3 regions of the Dickeya parazeae Ech586 genome follow, and region 3 is predicted to be linked to each of the others. Evidence: predicted binding sites of a transcription regulator. Region 3 holds the regulator's gene; each other region holds the start of a gene.
What was found. The regulator CRP, encoded in region 3, controls carbon source genes, mostly activating them, when cyclic AMP is high. The targets are predictions, from matches to a motif close to ATGTGANNNNNNTCACAT.

Region 1 (4,235 bases), 1.2 Mb from region 3:
ATGGTGTGCGTCAATGTTGTCGCCGCTGACAGCGACCGTGACGCCCGTTTCCTGTTTACGTCATTACAGCAGCAGTTTATCAACCTGCGGCGAGGTACGCCGGGGCCGCTGCCCGCACCGGTAGCGTCGATGGAAACGCACTGGTCCGCCGCCGAGCAGTTTGCCGTTGAGCAGACATTGCGGCTGGCTATCGTCGGTGATACCGCTAAAGTGCGTCACGGCCTGCAAACCTTGCTGCGAGAAACCCAGGCGGACGAGCTGATGATCAACGGCCAAATCTTCGATCATCAGGCACGGCTGCGCTCCTTTGAACTGGTCGCGCAACTGCAACCAGATATCGTGCGGGAAGCGCGCATCCAGTAGCCGTCAGATTGATGCCATAAAAAAACCAGCCCGAAGGCTGGTTTTTCACATCAATCGCTGAGGTTATCAGCAACGGACATTATCAGGCATCGTTGAAACGACGCGGTGCGCGCTGACCGTCGCGGTTACCACCACGACGCTCGCCGCCTTCACGACGTTCACCGCTGAACGGACGACCGCGACCGCCACCGGTACGATCGCCAAACCCACGGGCACCACGATCGCTACGCTCACCACCGTCACGGCGCTCACGACGTTCATGCGGCTGTGCCTCACCCATCAGTTGCATGTTCATCGGCTTGTTCAGAATACGCGTACGAGTAAAGTGCGACAGCAGGTCTCCCGGCATACCTTTCGGCAGCTCGATAGTCGAGTGCGAGGCAAACAGCTTGATGTTACCGATGTAACGGCTGCTGATATCGCCTTCGTTGGCAATCGCGCCCACGATATGACGCACTTCTACGCCATCGTCACGGCCCACTTCGATCCGGTACAGATCCATTTCACCTACTTCACGGCGTTCACGACGAGCCGGGCGATCATCACCACGCGGAGCACGATCGTTGCGCTCGCCACGACGTTCGAAACGCTCATCACGATCGCGGAATTCGCGACGCGGACGGCGTTCAACCACCGGATCCGGCGGCAGAATCAGCGGACGTTCACCCTGCGCCATCTTCAACAGTGCGGCGGCCAGTGTTTCGATATCCAGTTCTTCCTGCGGCTGCAGTTTGCCAAGCAGCGCACGGTACATGTCCAGATCGCTGCTTTCCAGTTGCTGCTGCACTTTGGCGGCGAATTTCGCCAGACGACGCTGACCAAGCAGTTCGGCGTTCGGCAATTCCACTTCCGGAATCGTCAGCTTCATGATGCGTTCGATATTACGCAGCAGGCGGCGCTCGCGGTTTTCCACGAACAACAGCGCACGACCGGCACGACCGGCACGACCAGTACGGCCGATACGGTGCACGTAGGATTCGGAATCCATCGGGATATCGTAGTTCACCACCAGGCTGATACGATCAACATCCAGACCACGTGCGGCAACGTCGGTCGCAATCAGGATATCCAGACGACCGTCTTTCAGACGCTCCAGCGTTTGCTCACGCAGCGCCTGGTTCATGTCACCATTCAGCGCAGCGCTGTTATAACCGCTGCGCTCCAGCGCTTCGGCCACTTCCAGCGTAGCATTTTTGGTACGCACGAAAATGATCGCGGCATCAAAGTCTTCAGCTTCCAGGAAACGGATCAGCGCTTCGTTTTTACGCATGCCGTATACCGTCCAGTAACTCTGGCTGATATCCGGACGCGTGGTCACGCTGGACTGAATACGCACTTCCTGCGGATCGTTCATAAAGCGACGAGTGATGCGGCGAATCGCCTCCGGCATAGTAGCGGAGAACAACGCCGTCTGATGCTCAGCCGGGATCTGCGCCATGATGTTTTCCACATCTTCAATGAAGCCCATGCGCAGCATTTCGTCAGCTTCGTCCAGCACCAAACCACTCAGGTTGGACAGGTCCAGCGTACCGCGTTTCAGGTGATCCAGCAGACGTCCCGGCGTACCGACAACCACCTGCGGCCCCTGACGCAATGCGCGCAACTGCACGTCATAACGCTGGCCACCATACAGTGCGACCACATTGACGCCCTGCATGTGTTTGGAAAATTCGTTACAGGCTTCTGCAACCTGCACCGCCAGTTCACGGGTCGGTGCCAGCACCAGCAACTGCGGTGCTTTCAGATCAGCCTTGATATTGTTCAGCAGCGGCAGGGAAAATGCCGCGGTCTTGCCGCTCCCGGTCTGCGCCATACCCAGTACGTCGCGCCCGTTGAGCAGATGAGGAATACATTCCGCCTGAATCGGGGACGGTTTTTCATACCCCATCTCAGACAGTGCATTCAGAATAGGAGCAGACAGCCCCAAGCTAGCAAAAGAGGTTTCAAACTCTGCCATGTAAACTTTGCCTCACTTCAAAATGGCGGCCAGTCTACATAACTTGTCGAGAAAATACTCAATCATTTTCATTGAAAAGTGTGAACCGGCTCAAATTGGATTAAAAAGCGAACAAAAAAGCCTCGCCCGTTAAGGCGATGAAGAAATCATCATGATCTCTGGCTTAAAGGTGTTCGTCAGCTATTGCTGGTCCGATCCTGATAGGTCGTCTTGCTCTTGGCCTAACTGCGCCAATTCCAACAATGCATAGCGGTGCTCAACAAAATTGTGAACATTGTTAGCAACCGTCAGCTTGAACAACGCCTCGGCGATGTTCTTGTCCCCCAGACTTAGGTAGTGCTTACCTAAATAGAAGTCAGTTTCACTGAGATGCTCGGCGAGCGAAGTGTTATCCTTAGCTTCTTCCTGTACGCGCTGCATCAACGCTTTTTCGCTGATGTTGCCCAGGTAGAATTCGACAATCGTCCATCCCCACACACCTTTCTTTGCACCCTCGTAGCGTTCTTTCAACGCCAGTTTGGCCTTCTCGGGATTGATTTCTCTCTCCACCAGATAAAGCCACAGGGAACGGAAAGGATCATTAGGATCGTCGCGATAAAACGCTAGCAGATCATCCTGCGCCAACTGGTAGCGACCGCCGTAGTACAAAGCGATGCCCCGATTCAAACGCGCATAATTGTAAGTTGGATCAAGCTCTAATACAGAATCAAACGCTTCATAGGCAGCATCAAAATTGCCTGCCTGCGTCAAGTAAATGCCGAGATAGTTAAATACCTCCGGCATATCGGGACGGATAGAAAGCGCTTGTGAAAAATCATTTCGCGCCAACGCCCGTAACCCGAGGCTATCATACAGCACTCCGCGCTCATATAACAGCTGTGCTCGCTCATCGGGAGTAATTGCCCGGCTCGCCAGGATTTGCTCCATGCGCGCCAGAATGACTTCCTGCTGCAACGTAGGCTGCAACGGAACCGCCAGCAATGCATCTTTGCGCCAATCCGTGTTGCTGCATCCTGCCAGCATAATTGCTGTCGCAACATAACACCAGCGCAAGAAAGGCTTCATTTCCCACTCCCGAAGACAAACATTTGATGAACATCCTGTCCCCGACTGCTCAGCATAAGGATATCCGTTCCTTATAATACACGCAGCTCCTTCACACTGTAAGGAGCTGCCAATCGATTATCCGTTATTATTCTGCCTCGGAAACCGGTGTAGTTTCCTGAGGTTGAGCCGTTGCTTCTTTTATGCTCAAACGGATACGACCCTGACGGTCCACTTCCAGTACCTTGACCGGTACTTCCTGGCCCATCTGCAGATAGTCGGTCACTTTCTCAACACGCTTGTCGGCGATCTGAGAAATATGTACCAGACCTTCTTTACCGCCACCGATGGCAACAAACGCGCCAAAGTCAACGATACGAGTCACTTTGCCCTGATAGATACGGCCCACTTCAATTTCAGCCGTGATCTCTTCGATACGACGAATCGCGTGTTTGGCTTTTTCGCCGTCGGTCGAGGCGATCTTCACCGTACCGTCATCTTCGATCTCGATAGTCGTACCGGTTTCTTCAGTCAGCGCACGGATAACAGAACCGCCTTTACCGATCACATCTTTGATCTTGTCAGTGCTGATCTTGATGGTGTGAATACGCGGTGCGAATTCGGAGATATCGCCACGCGGCGTGCTGATAGCCTGTTCCATCACACCCAGAATGTGCAAACGCGCACCCTTGGCCTGATTCAGCGCCACCTGCATGATTTCGCGGGTGATACCTTCGATTTTGATGTCCATCTGCAACGCGGTCACGCCTTCACGGCTGCCGGCTACCTTGAAATCCATATCGCCCAGGTGGTCTTCGTCACCCAGAATATCAGACAGGACAACGTAGTTCTCGCCTTCCTTCACCAGACC
Region 2 (4,235 bases), 1.8 Mb from region 3:
TTCGATGCTTTCGCGTCCCCGAACTTTCCGCCATTGCTGGAAGCAGGTATTCACATCCGCCGCTTAACACCCGCCAGTCACGAACCCGTCGACGGGTCGCTGATTGTCCATGCCATCACCCCGCAACCTATCGGCGTGGTAACCATCTATCCCGGTATTTCCGCCGATGTAGTGAGTAATTTCCTGCGTCAGCCGGTCAAAGCGCTGATTCTGCGCTCCTATGGTGTCGGTAATGCGCCACAAAGTTCAGGCTTGCTGGATGAACTACGCCGCGCGTCTGAGCGCGGTATCGTGGTGGTTAACCTGACGCAATGTATCTCCGGCCGGGTCAATATGGATGGTTACGCGACTGGTAATGCACTGGCACAAGCAGGCGTTATCAGCGGGTTTGATATGACGGTTGAGGCGGCGCTGACGAAACTGCATTACCTGTTAAGCCGAAACGATCTCTCCCCCGAGCAAATTCGCCAACTCATGCAGCAAAACCTGCGCGGAGAATTAAGCGATAAAGATTAAATCACCTGCAGCCGATGTATTAAGGGTATACAACATCAATGAGAAGAAGAGACGATGAACAGAGCACTCTTGCTGGTGGATATCCAAAATGACTTCTGTGCGGGGGGCGCACTGGCTGTCTCGGATGGGGATAGTGTGGTCGCGATCGCCAATCAGGCTATCGCGGCCTGCAAATCGGCTGGCGTCATGGTGGTAGCCAGTCAGGACTGGCATCCGGCGGATCACCGCAGTTTCGCCATTAACTCCGGTACCCATGTGGGTGAACAAGGCGAACTGGATGGCCTGCCGCAGATTTGGTGGCCAGTGCATTGCGTACAGGGTTCACCGGGTGCCGACCTCCACCCCCGACTGAATCAGCGCGCCATCGACTGGGTGGTGCGTAAGGGAATGCATCCCTTTATCGACAGCTACAGCGCATTTTTCGATAACGGTCACCGTACCCGCACCGACCTGAACGACTGGCTGAAAGCCAGAAACATTACCCGTTTGACCATCATGGGGCTGGCAACTGATTATTGCGTCAAATACACCGTGCTGGATGCGCTAGCGCTGGGGTATCAAACCGAGGTGCTGGCAGACGGCTGCAGAGGCGTTAACCTGCAATCCAACGACAGCCAGCAGGCGATAGACGTGATGGTAAAACACGGTGCCACCCAGGTTTCTCTGGCAACGTTTATTGCGTCACTGGGTTAATAACGCTCTTCTCATCACGCCAGCGCTCAGCGCTGGCGTGCCCAAATCACCGACATGTCTCATGCTTAGTCTTGTGGTTTCAGCGTGGTGATCGTATCACCAGCAAAGCGCTGTTTTAGTTCCTGCTTACTTTTCATTTCGATTTCACCACGGGTGTTGATCGTCATATGGTCAGCCTCGTTGTTATTACGCGCCTGCCATAGCATCACCATCTGTAGTGCATTTTCTTTTTGTTCCGCCGTCAGGGCCACACCATCTGGCCACTTTCCCAGTTCCACCGCGGTAGTCAGACGCTGATAAATCTCCGGCGTCATGCTGTTTATTAAATCGTCTAATTGCATGTTTTTTTCTGCCTGAAGTCAGATTTAGCTGAAACGTTTCAAGTCAATCTATTGGTTTCACGTCAATCTATTGTATTAGCCCAGCTAACCATCCGTCTGCTGACCATTTTCCGCATCAATAAAGCTGAGTGACACAGAATTCACACAATAACGTTCACCGGTCGTCTCCTGTGGACCATCCGGAAAGACATGCCCCAGATGAGCGTCACACTGACCACAACGGATCTCAATACGGTGCATATGATGCGAATGATCATCAAGATAGCGGACGGCCTGCTCATTCACCGGGCGATCAAAACTCGGCCAGCCACAGCCGGAATCATACTTGCTATCGGAATAAAACAACGGCTGATGGCAGCACAGGCAGTGATAAACCCCCGTGCGCTTGTTATGCAACAGCTTGCCGGTATAGGGGCTTTCGGTCCCCCGTTGCTGTGTCACGTGCCGTTGCAGGTCGGTTAACTCATCCAGATTGCGTTGGAAAACAGTTGTCTTGGTCATCAGATGCTCACTGAAACACGATTTTTTCACCAGAATGATGCTGCATAATTCTAACAAAAAGTTAACACCGCCACAGCCTATTTTGGCCTACACTTATCCCCACGCAGTAATGGCACATTTAATTGTGATCACTATCACAATTACACCTATGGCAGGTGTTTCCATGCCTGTGCATTCCTCATATGATTGGGTTATGCCCTTTAGTTAGGCTGATAGCTGTTTATCGTGCAACTGTTGAGCGGACTTTTGACTTACCGCAACGATTGACACGATTCCGCTTGACGCTCAGTAAGGTTTTTGTAATTTTACAACCAACCTTTTATTCACAAACCAATAGCTGGTGGAATATATGACTATCAAAGTAGGTATCAACGGGTTTGGCCGTATTGGCCGTATCGTTTTCCGCGCTGCACAGGAACGCTCTGACATCGAAATCGTTGCCATCAACGATTTGCTGGATGCGGAATACATGGCATACATGCTGAAGTATGACTCCACCCATGGCCGCTTCAAAGGTACTGTTGAAGTTAAAGACGGTCACCTGGTTGTTAACGGCAAAACCATCCGTGTTACCGCTGAGAAAGATCCGGCTAACCTGAAGTGGAACGAAGTTGGTGTTGACGTTGTTGCTGAAGCAACCGGTATCTTCCTGACCGACGAAACCGCGCGTAAACACATCCAGGCTGGCGCTAAAAAAGTGGTTCTGACTGGCCCGTCTAAAGACGACACCCCGATGTTCGTTATGGGGGTTAACCACGCTTCCTACGCTGGTCAGGATATCGTGTCTAACGCGTCTTGTACCACCAACTGCCTGGCACCGCTGGCTAAAGTTATCAACGACAAATTCGGTATCGTTGAAGCGCTGATGACCACTGTTCACGCTACCACTGCTACTCAGAAAACCGTTGACGGCCCGTCTCACAAAGACTGGCGCGGCGGCCGCGGCGCAGCTCAGAACATCATCCCGTCTTCTACCGGTGCAGCTAAAGCTGTAGGTAAAGTTATCCCGGCACTGAACGGTAAACTGACTGGTATGGCGTTCCGTGTACCGACCCCGAACGTATCTGTTGTTGACCTGACTGCCCGTCTGGAAAAACCGGCAACGTACAAAGAAATTTGTGCCGCTATCAAAGCCGCTTCCGAAGGCGAACTGAAAGGCGTTCTGGGTTACACCGAAGATGACGTGGTATCCACCGATTTCAACGGCGAAAAACTGACCTCTGTGTTCGATGCCAAAGCCGGTATCGCACTGAGCGACACCTTCGTGAAACTGGTTTCCTGGTATGACAACGAAACTGGCTACTCTAACAAGGTTCTGGATCTGATCGCTCACATCTCCAAGTAATGTGGCGATGAACAGATGATAAGAGGGCGACGTAAGTCGCCCTTTTTTATTGGGTAGATACCCGTCATACTTCACGTTGCAGGGGCGTTGTTCAACACGGGCGTATTGTCCTAAAACTCGAAGTATTTAGGGTATACAACAAGAACACTAAGGCAAAACCAATACCATGAACGACAACATTTATTCACTTCCCATCAGTCATGCGATCACCACCCACCTGAGCCAACGTCAACTGGGCCAACTGCCGGTGATTGTGGTCGACCATCCGCAGGTTCGTGCCGCCGTTGCCTTGCAGGGTGCTCACCTGCTGAGCTGGCAGCCTACTGGCGAACAGCCGGTGCTATGGTTAAGCGACAACACGCCATTTGAAAACGGTGTGGCCATTCGCGGCGGTGTGCCTATTTGCTTCCCCTGGTTTGGTCCGGCTGCGCAGCCCAATCACGGCTTTGGTCGCCTGCTGGCCTGGGAATTCACCTCGCACAGCGAAGACGCGAATGGCGTGACCCTCGCGTTTACTTTACGTGATTCCGAACAGACACGCGCCACCTGGCCGCATACGTTTACCGTTCTGGCTCGCTTCCATTTGACGGCCCACGAATGCCGCATGGAGCTCGAATGCCACGGTGACTACAGCCTGACCACTGCGCTACATACCTACTTCCAGATTGGCGACATCAGCAAAATTCGGATTAGCGGCCTGGGTGAGACCTTCATCGATAAGGTTAACGACGGTAAAACCGATACCCAGCAAGGCGACCTGACCTTTGCCACCCGTACCGATCGTATCTATACCCATCCGGCATCAGTCAGCCTGATTGAAGACCCGGAACTGAAGCGCA
Region 3 (4,235 bases):
GTTTTGAGGTCACTGCATGGACTGAGTTTGACGGTGATATCGACGAGATCATGGGGATACGTCATCGCTCGTTGCCGCTGGAAGGTGTGCAGTTTCATCCAGAAAGCATCCTCAGCCAGCAAGGGCATCAGCTATTGAAAAATTTCCTTGATTTATAGTCGGATAGCGCAGGTCAGGACGGGTGTATCGGATTAGCGATTGCCTATTTTTGATTTTTTATGCATATTTATTGATTATATTTTCACTTAAAATCTTCACTCCACACTACGGGATATGACAACGGGGCAGCAAATGGCGACAGAGAAAGCAGCAGTAACACGGGATACTTACGATAAGGTAATTCTTCCGGTTTATGCACCCGCGCAGTTTGTGCCGGTAAAAGGCAAAGGGAGCCGTGTCTGGGATCAGCAGGGCAAAGAATATATCGATTTCTCCGGCGGCATCGCGGTAACGGCGCTGGGACATTGCCATCCGGCGTTGGTGGCGGCGTTGAAAGAGCAGGGTGAAACCCTGTGGCACACCAGCAACGTATTCACCAACGAACCGGCGCTGCGTCTGGCGACCAAACTGATCAACGCCACGTTTGCCGATCGTGTGTTTTTCGCCAACTCCGGTGCAGAAGCCAATGAAGCGGCGTTCAAACTGGCACGGCATTACGCCATTACCCGTCATAGCCCGTACAAAACCAAGATAATCTCGTTTTACCAGTCGTTTCATGGTCGCACCTTGTTTACCGTGTCGGTCGGTGGTCAGCCGAAATATGCCGATGGCTTCGGCCCGAAACCGGCGGATATCGTGCACGTGCCGTTCAACGACTTGGACGCGGTCAAAGCAGTAATGGATGACCACACCTGTGCCGTGGTGTTGGAGCCGATTCAGGGCGAAGGCGGTATTACGCCAGCGACACCGGCGTTCCTCAAGGGGGTGCGTGAGCTGTGCGATCAGTATCAGGCGCTGCTGGTGTTTGATGAAGTACAGTGTGGTATGGGCCGCAGCGGTAAGCTGTTCTCTTATATGCACTACGGCATCACGCCGGATATTCTGACCACCGCGAAAGCGCTGGGCGGCGGTTTCCCGATCAGCGCCATGCTGACCACGGAAGAGATTGCGTCGGTGATGGCGGTTGGGACACACGGCACCACCTATGGCGGCAACCCGCTGGCTTGCGCGGTGGCGGAAGCGGCGCTGGATGTGATCAATACACCGGAAGTGCTGTCCGGCGTGGTCGATCGCCATGCGCGTTTTGTGTCTGCGCTTGAGCGCATCAACGCCCAGTACGGTATTTTTGATGAAATCCGTGGCATGGGCCTGCTGCTGGGCGCACAGCTAAAACCGGCCTGGCATGGCCGCGCCCGTGATTTTCTGGCGGCATCGGCAGATCTGGGGTTGATGATTTTGGTGGCAGGGCCGGATGTGATCCGTTTTGTGCCGTCGCTGGTGATCACCCCGGAAGAGATCGACCAGGGGATGGCACTGTTTGAAAAAGCCGTGGCGCAGGTAGTGAAGGGCGCGTAATCGCGGTTGCCGCCTTTAGCTGAAGTGAAAAGAGCGTGCCATGTGGCACGCTCTTTTCACGTCTACAAGCTAGCTGATGATAAATCAGCGAGTACCATATACCACGATGGTTTTACCGTGGGCGGAGATCAGGTTCTGGTCTTCCAGCATTTTCAGAATGCGGCCGACAGTTTCGCGGGAACAGCCGACGATCTGGCCGATTTCCTGACGGGTGATCTTGATCTGCATACCATCCGGGTGGGTCATGGCGTCCGGCTGTTTGGCCAGATTAAGCAGGGTTTGCGCGATGCGGCCCGTCACGTCGAGGAACGCCAGGTTGCCGACTTTTTGCGAGGTCACCTGCAGACGACGTGCCATCTGTGAGGACAAGCGCATCAGAATGTCCGGGTTGACCTGGATGAGCTGGCGGAATTTTTTATAGGAGATTTCAGCAACTTCACAGGCTGTTTTCGCCCGGACCCACGCACTGCGTTCCTGCCCGTCTTCAAACAAGCCAAGTTCGCCAATAAAATCGCCCTGATTCAGATAAGACAGAATCATTTCCTTGCCTTCTTCATCCTTGATCAGCACGGCAACCGAGCCTTTCACGATGTAGTAAAGCGTCTCTGCTTTTTCACCCTGGTGGATTAGGGTGCTCTTCGATGGGTACTTGTGAATGTGGCAATGAGAAAGGAACCATTCGAGAGTCGGGTCTGTTTGCGGTTTGCCGAGAACCATTCGCTGTTATCCTCTGTTGTTAATTCACTGCGCAAATCACAGGGCTCAGAGTTCCCTGTACGGCGTGATAACATAGTTATAATTCAATTCCGTCCTGGCGGAATGACGTCAGGGAATATACTGAGGCTGTCTATCAGATGACGCCAGTAAGCCGGTGGTGGGTCAGGCATCGGCTCAACAACACATGCCGGTTTACGCTTTTGTTTGTAACACAGGTTGAGTGTAGTGTCTTGTGTTGTCTCGCTTCAGCATGATTAAGCTCTGATTATCAGGCTTTTTTGTACATAAGCGATGTAAAATTTCAAAAATAATTGATTGAGGACAAAATTATGCAGGCGCGGGTGAAATGGGTTGAAGGGTTAACGTTTCTTGGTGAATCCGCTTCCGGACATCAACTGCTGATGGATGGCAACGCAGGCGATAAAGCGCCCAGCCCGATGGAAATGGTACTGATGGCCGCAGGCGGATGCAGCGCCATCGATGTGGTGTCTATCCTGCAAAAAGGCCGTCATGACGTGGTGGATTGTGAAGTCCGCCTGACGTCTGAACGCCGTGAGGAGGCACCGCGCCTGTTCACCGCCATCAACCTGCATTTTATCGTCACCGGCAAGGGCTTGGGCGATAAAGCCGTGGAGCGCGCGGTGTCGCTGTCAGCCGAAAAATACTGCTCTGTGGCGTTGATGCTGGGAAAAGCCGTGAACATCACCCACAGCCATGAAGTGATCGCGCTGGATTAAACACCTCTGCTCGCGGTGGTGTGCTGTCCTGGCCACCGCGTCGTTAAGCGCCGGTTTATCGGCGCTTATCATCGCTCTTATCGCCGGTGTCAGTCGATTTTATTGCCTTCCATCAACCGCTGCACCAGCGGCATCATGATCAACTCCATCGCCAGCCCCATTTTGCCACCCGGTACCACCAGCGTATTGATGTGGGAAATGAACGAGCCCTGCAACATGGCCAGCAGGTAGGGGTAATCAATGCGGTCCAGACCCTGAAAGTGGATCACCACGAAACTTTCGTCCATCGAGGGAATGGCTTTGGCGGCGAACGGGTTAGAGGTATCAACCGTCGGCACCCGCTGGAAGTTGATGTGGGTGCGGGAAAACTGCGGGGTAATATGGGTGATGTAGTCTTCCATCGAGCGCACGACGGAATCCATCACCGCCTCGCGGGAGTGACCGCGTTCGTTAACGTCGCGTACCAGCTTCTGAATCCATTCCAGGTTGACTATCGGCACCACACCGACCAGCAGGTCGACATGCCGGGCAACATCATGCTGCGCGGTGACCACGCCGCCGTGTAATCCCTCGTAGAACAGCAGGTCGGTCGGCTCTGGCATCGGCTCCCAGGGCGTGAAAGTCCCCGGCACCTGATTGTAGGGGATGGCTTCATCATAGGTGTGCAGGTATTTGCGGGTCTGTCCGGTGCCGCTACGACCGTATTCGATAAAGGTGTTTTCCAGTTGGCAGAAGTCGTTGGCTTCCGGCCCGAAATAGCTGATGTGACGCCCCAGATCCCGTGCCTTGCGGATCGCCATATCCATTTCCGGTCGGGTATAGCGGTGATAACTGTCGCCATCCACCAGCGCGGCGCGCAGATTCAGTTGCTGGAATATCTTGCGAAACGCCAGGCTGGTGGTCGTGGTCCCCGCGCCGCTGGAGCCGGTGACCGCGATAATCGGGTGCTGGTGCGACATGGTGTGTAACCTCCGATGTGTAGGGCAATCTTCGGTGAAGTCATCATTCGATGAGTAAGGGCTATGCCGTGCAGAGCCATCAGGCCATGTTATATCTGATCCATGTTAGATCTGATCATTGTTAGCATGTTTATCGCACACTGACACGGCAATTTACGTTTTTAAGCGATTGATTCAGGGCTGATACCGTTCATTATTGCTGAGCTGGCGGCGGGGCATGATATTGACGGTTTCATGCAATTCCGACCACACCAGGACGACCTCGCCGTGCGCCAGTTGCTGACGTATATCTGCCACTTTCTCTTCC

Region 1: yrbN (protein YrbN) is a predicted target of CRP. The motif match lies at 2,399-2,416, and genes of this name have one in related genera.
Region 2: msrB (peptide-methionine (R)-S-oxide reductase MsrB) is a predicted target of CRP. The motif match lies at 2,174-2,191, and genes of this name have one in related genera.

What each region holds. Positions count from the first base shown of each region.
Region 1 covers NC_013592.1:674,067-678,301, reverse strand. Annotated here, with positions in the region: gene DD586_RS03075 (luciferase-like monooxygenase) at 1-363, shown strand, start outside; gene DD586_RS03070 (DEAD/DEAH family ATP-dependent RNA helicase) at 446-2,320, opposite strand; gene yrbN (protein YrbN) at 2,333-2,392, opposite strand; gene nlpI (lipoprotein NlpI) at 2,501-3,385, opposite strand; gene pnp (polyribonucleotide nucleotidyltransferase) at 3,513-4,235, opposite strand, start outside.
Region 2 covers NC_013592.1:2,448,156-2,452,390, forward strand. Annotated here, with positions in the region: gene ansA (asparaginase) at 1-516, shown strand, start outside; gene pncA (bifunctional nicotinamidase/pyrazinamidase) at 571-1,209, shown strand; gene DD586_RS10680 (YeaC family protein) at 1,275-1,550, opposite strand; gene msrB (peptide-methionine (R)-S-oxide reductase MsrB) at 1,635-2,051, opposite strand; gene gapA (glyceraldehyde-3-phosphate dehydrogenase) at 2,401-3,396, shown strand; gene DD586_RS10695 (D-hexose-6-phosphate mutarotase) at 3,563-4,235, shown strand, end outside.
Region 3 covers NC_013592.1:4,292,729-4,296,963, reverse strand. Annotated here, with positions in the region: gene DD586_RS18755 (aminodeoxychorismate synthase component II) at 1-158, shown strand, start outside; gene argD (bifunctional acetylornithine/succinyldiaminopimelate transaminase) at 292-1,515, shown strand; gene crp (cAMP-activated global transcriptional regulator CRP) at 1,600-2,232, opposite strand; gene DD586_RS18740 (OsmC family protein) at 2,562-2,969, shown strand; gene DD586_RS18735 (phosphoribulokinase) at 3,059-3,928, opposite strand; gene DD586_RS18730 (YheU family protein) at 4,103-4,235, opposite strand, start outside.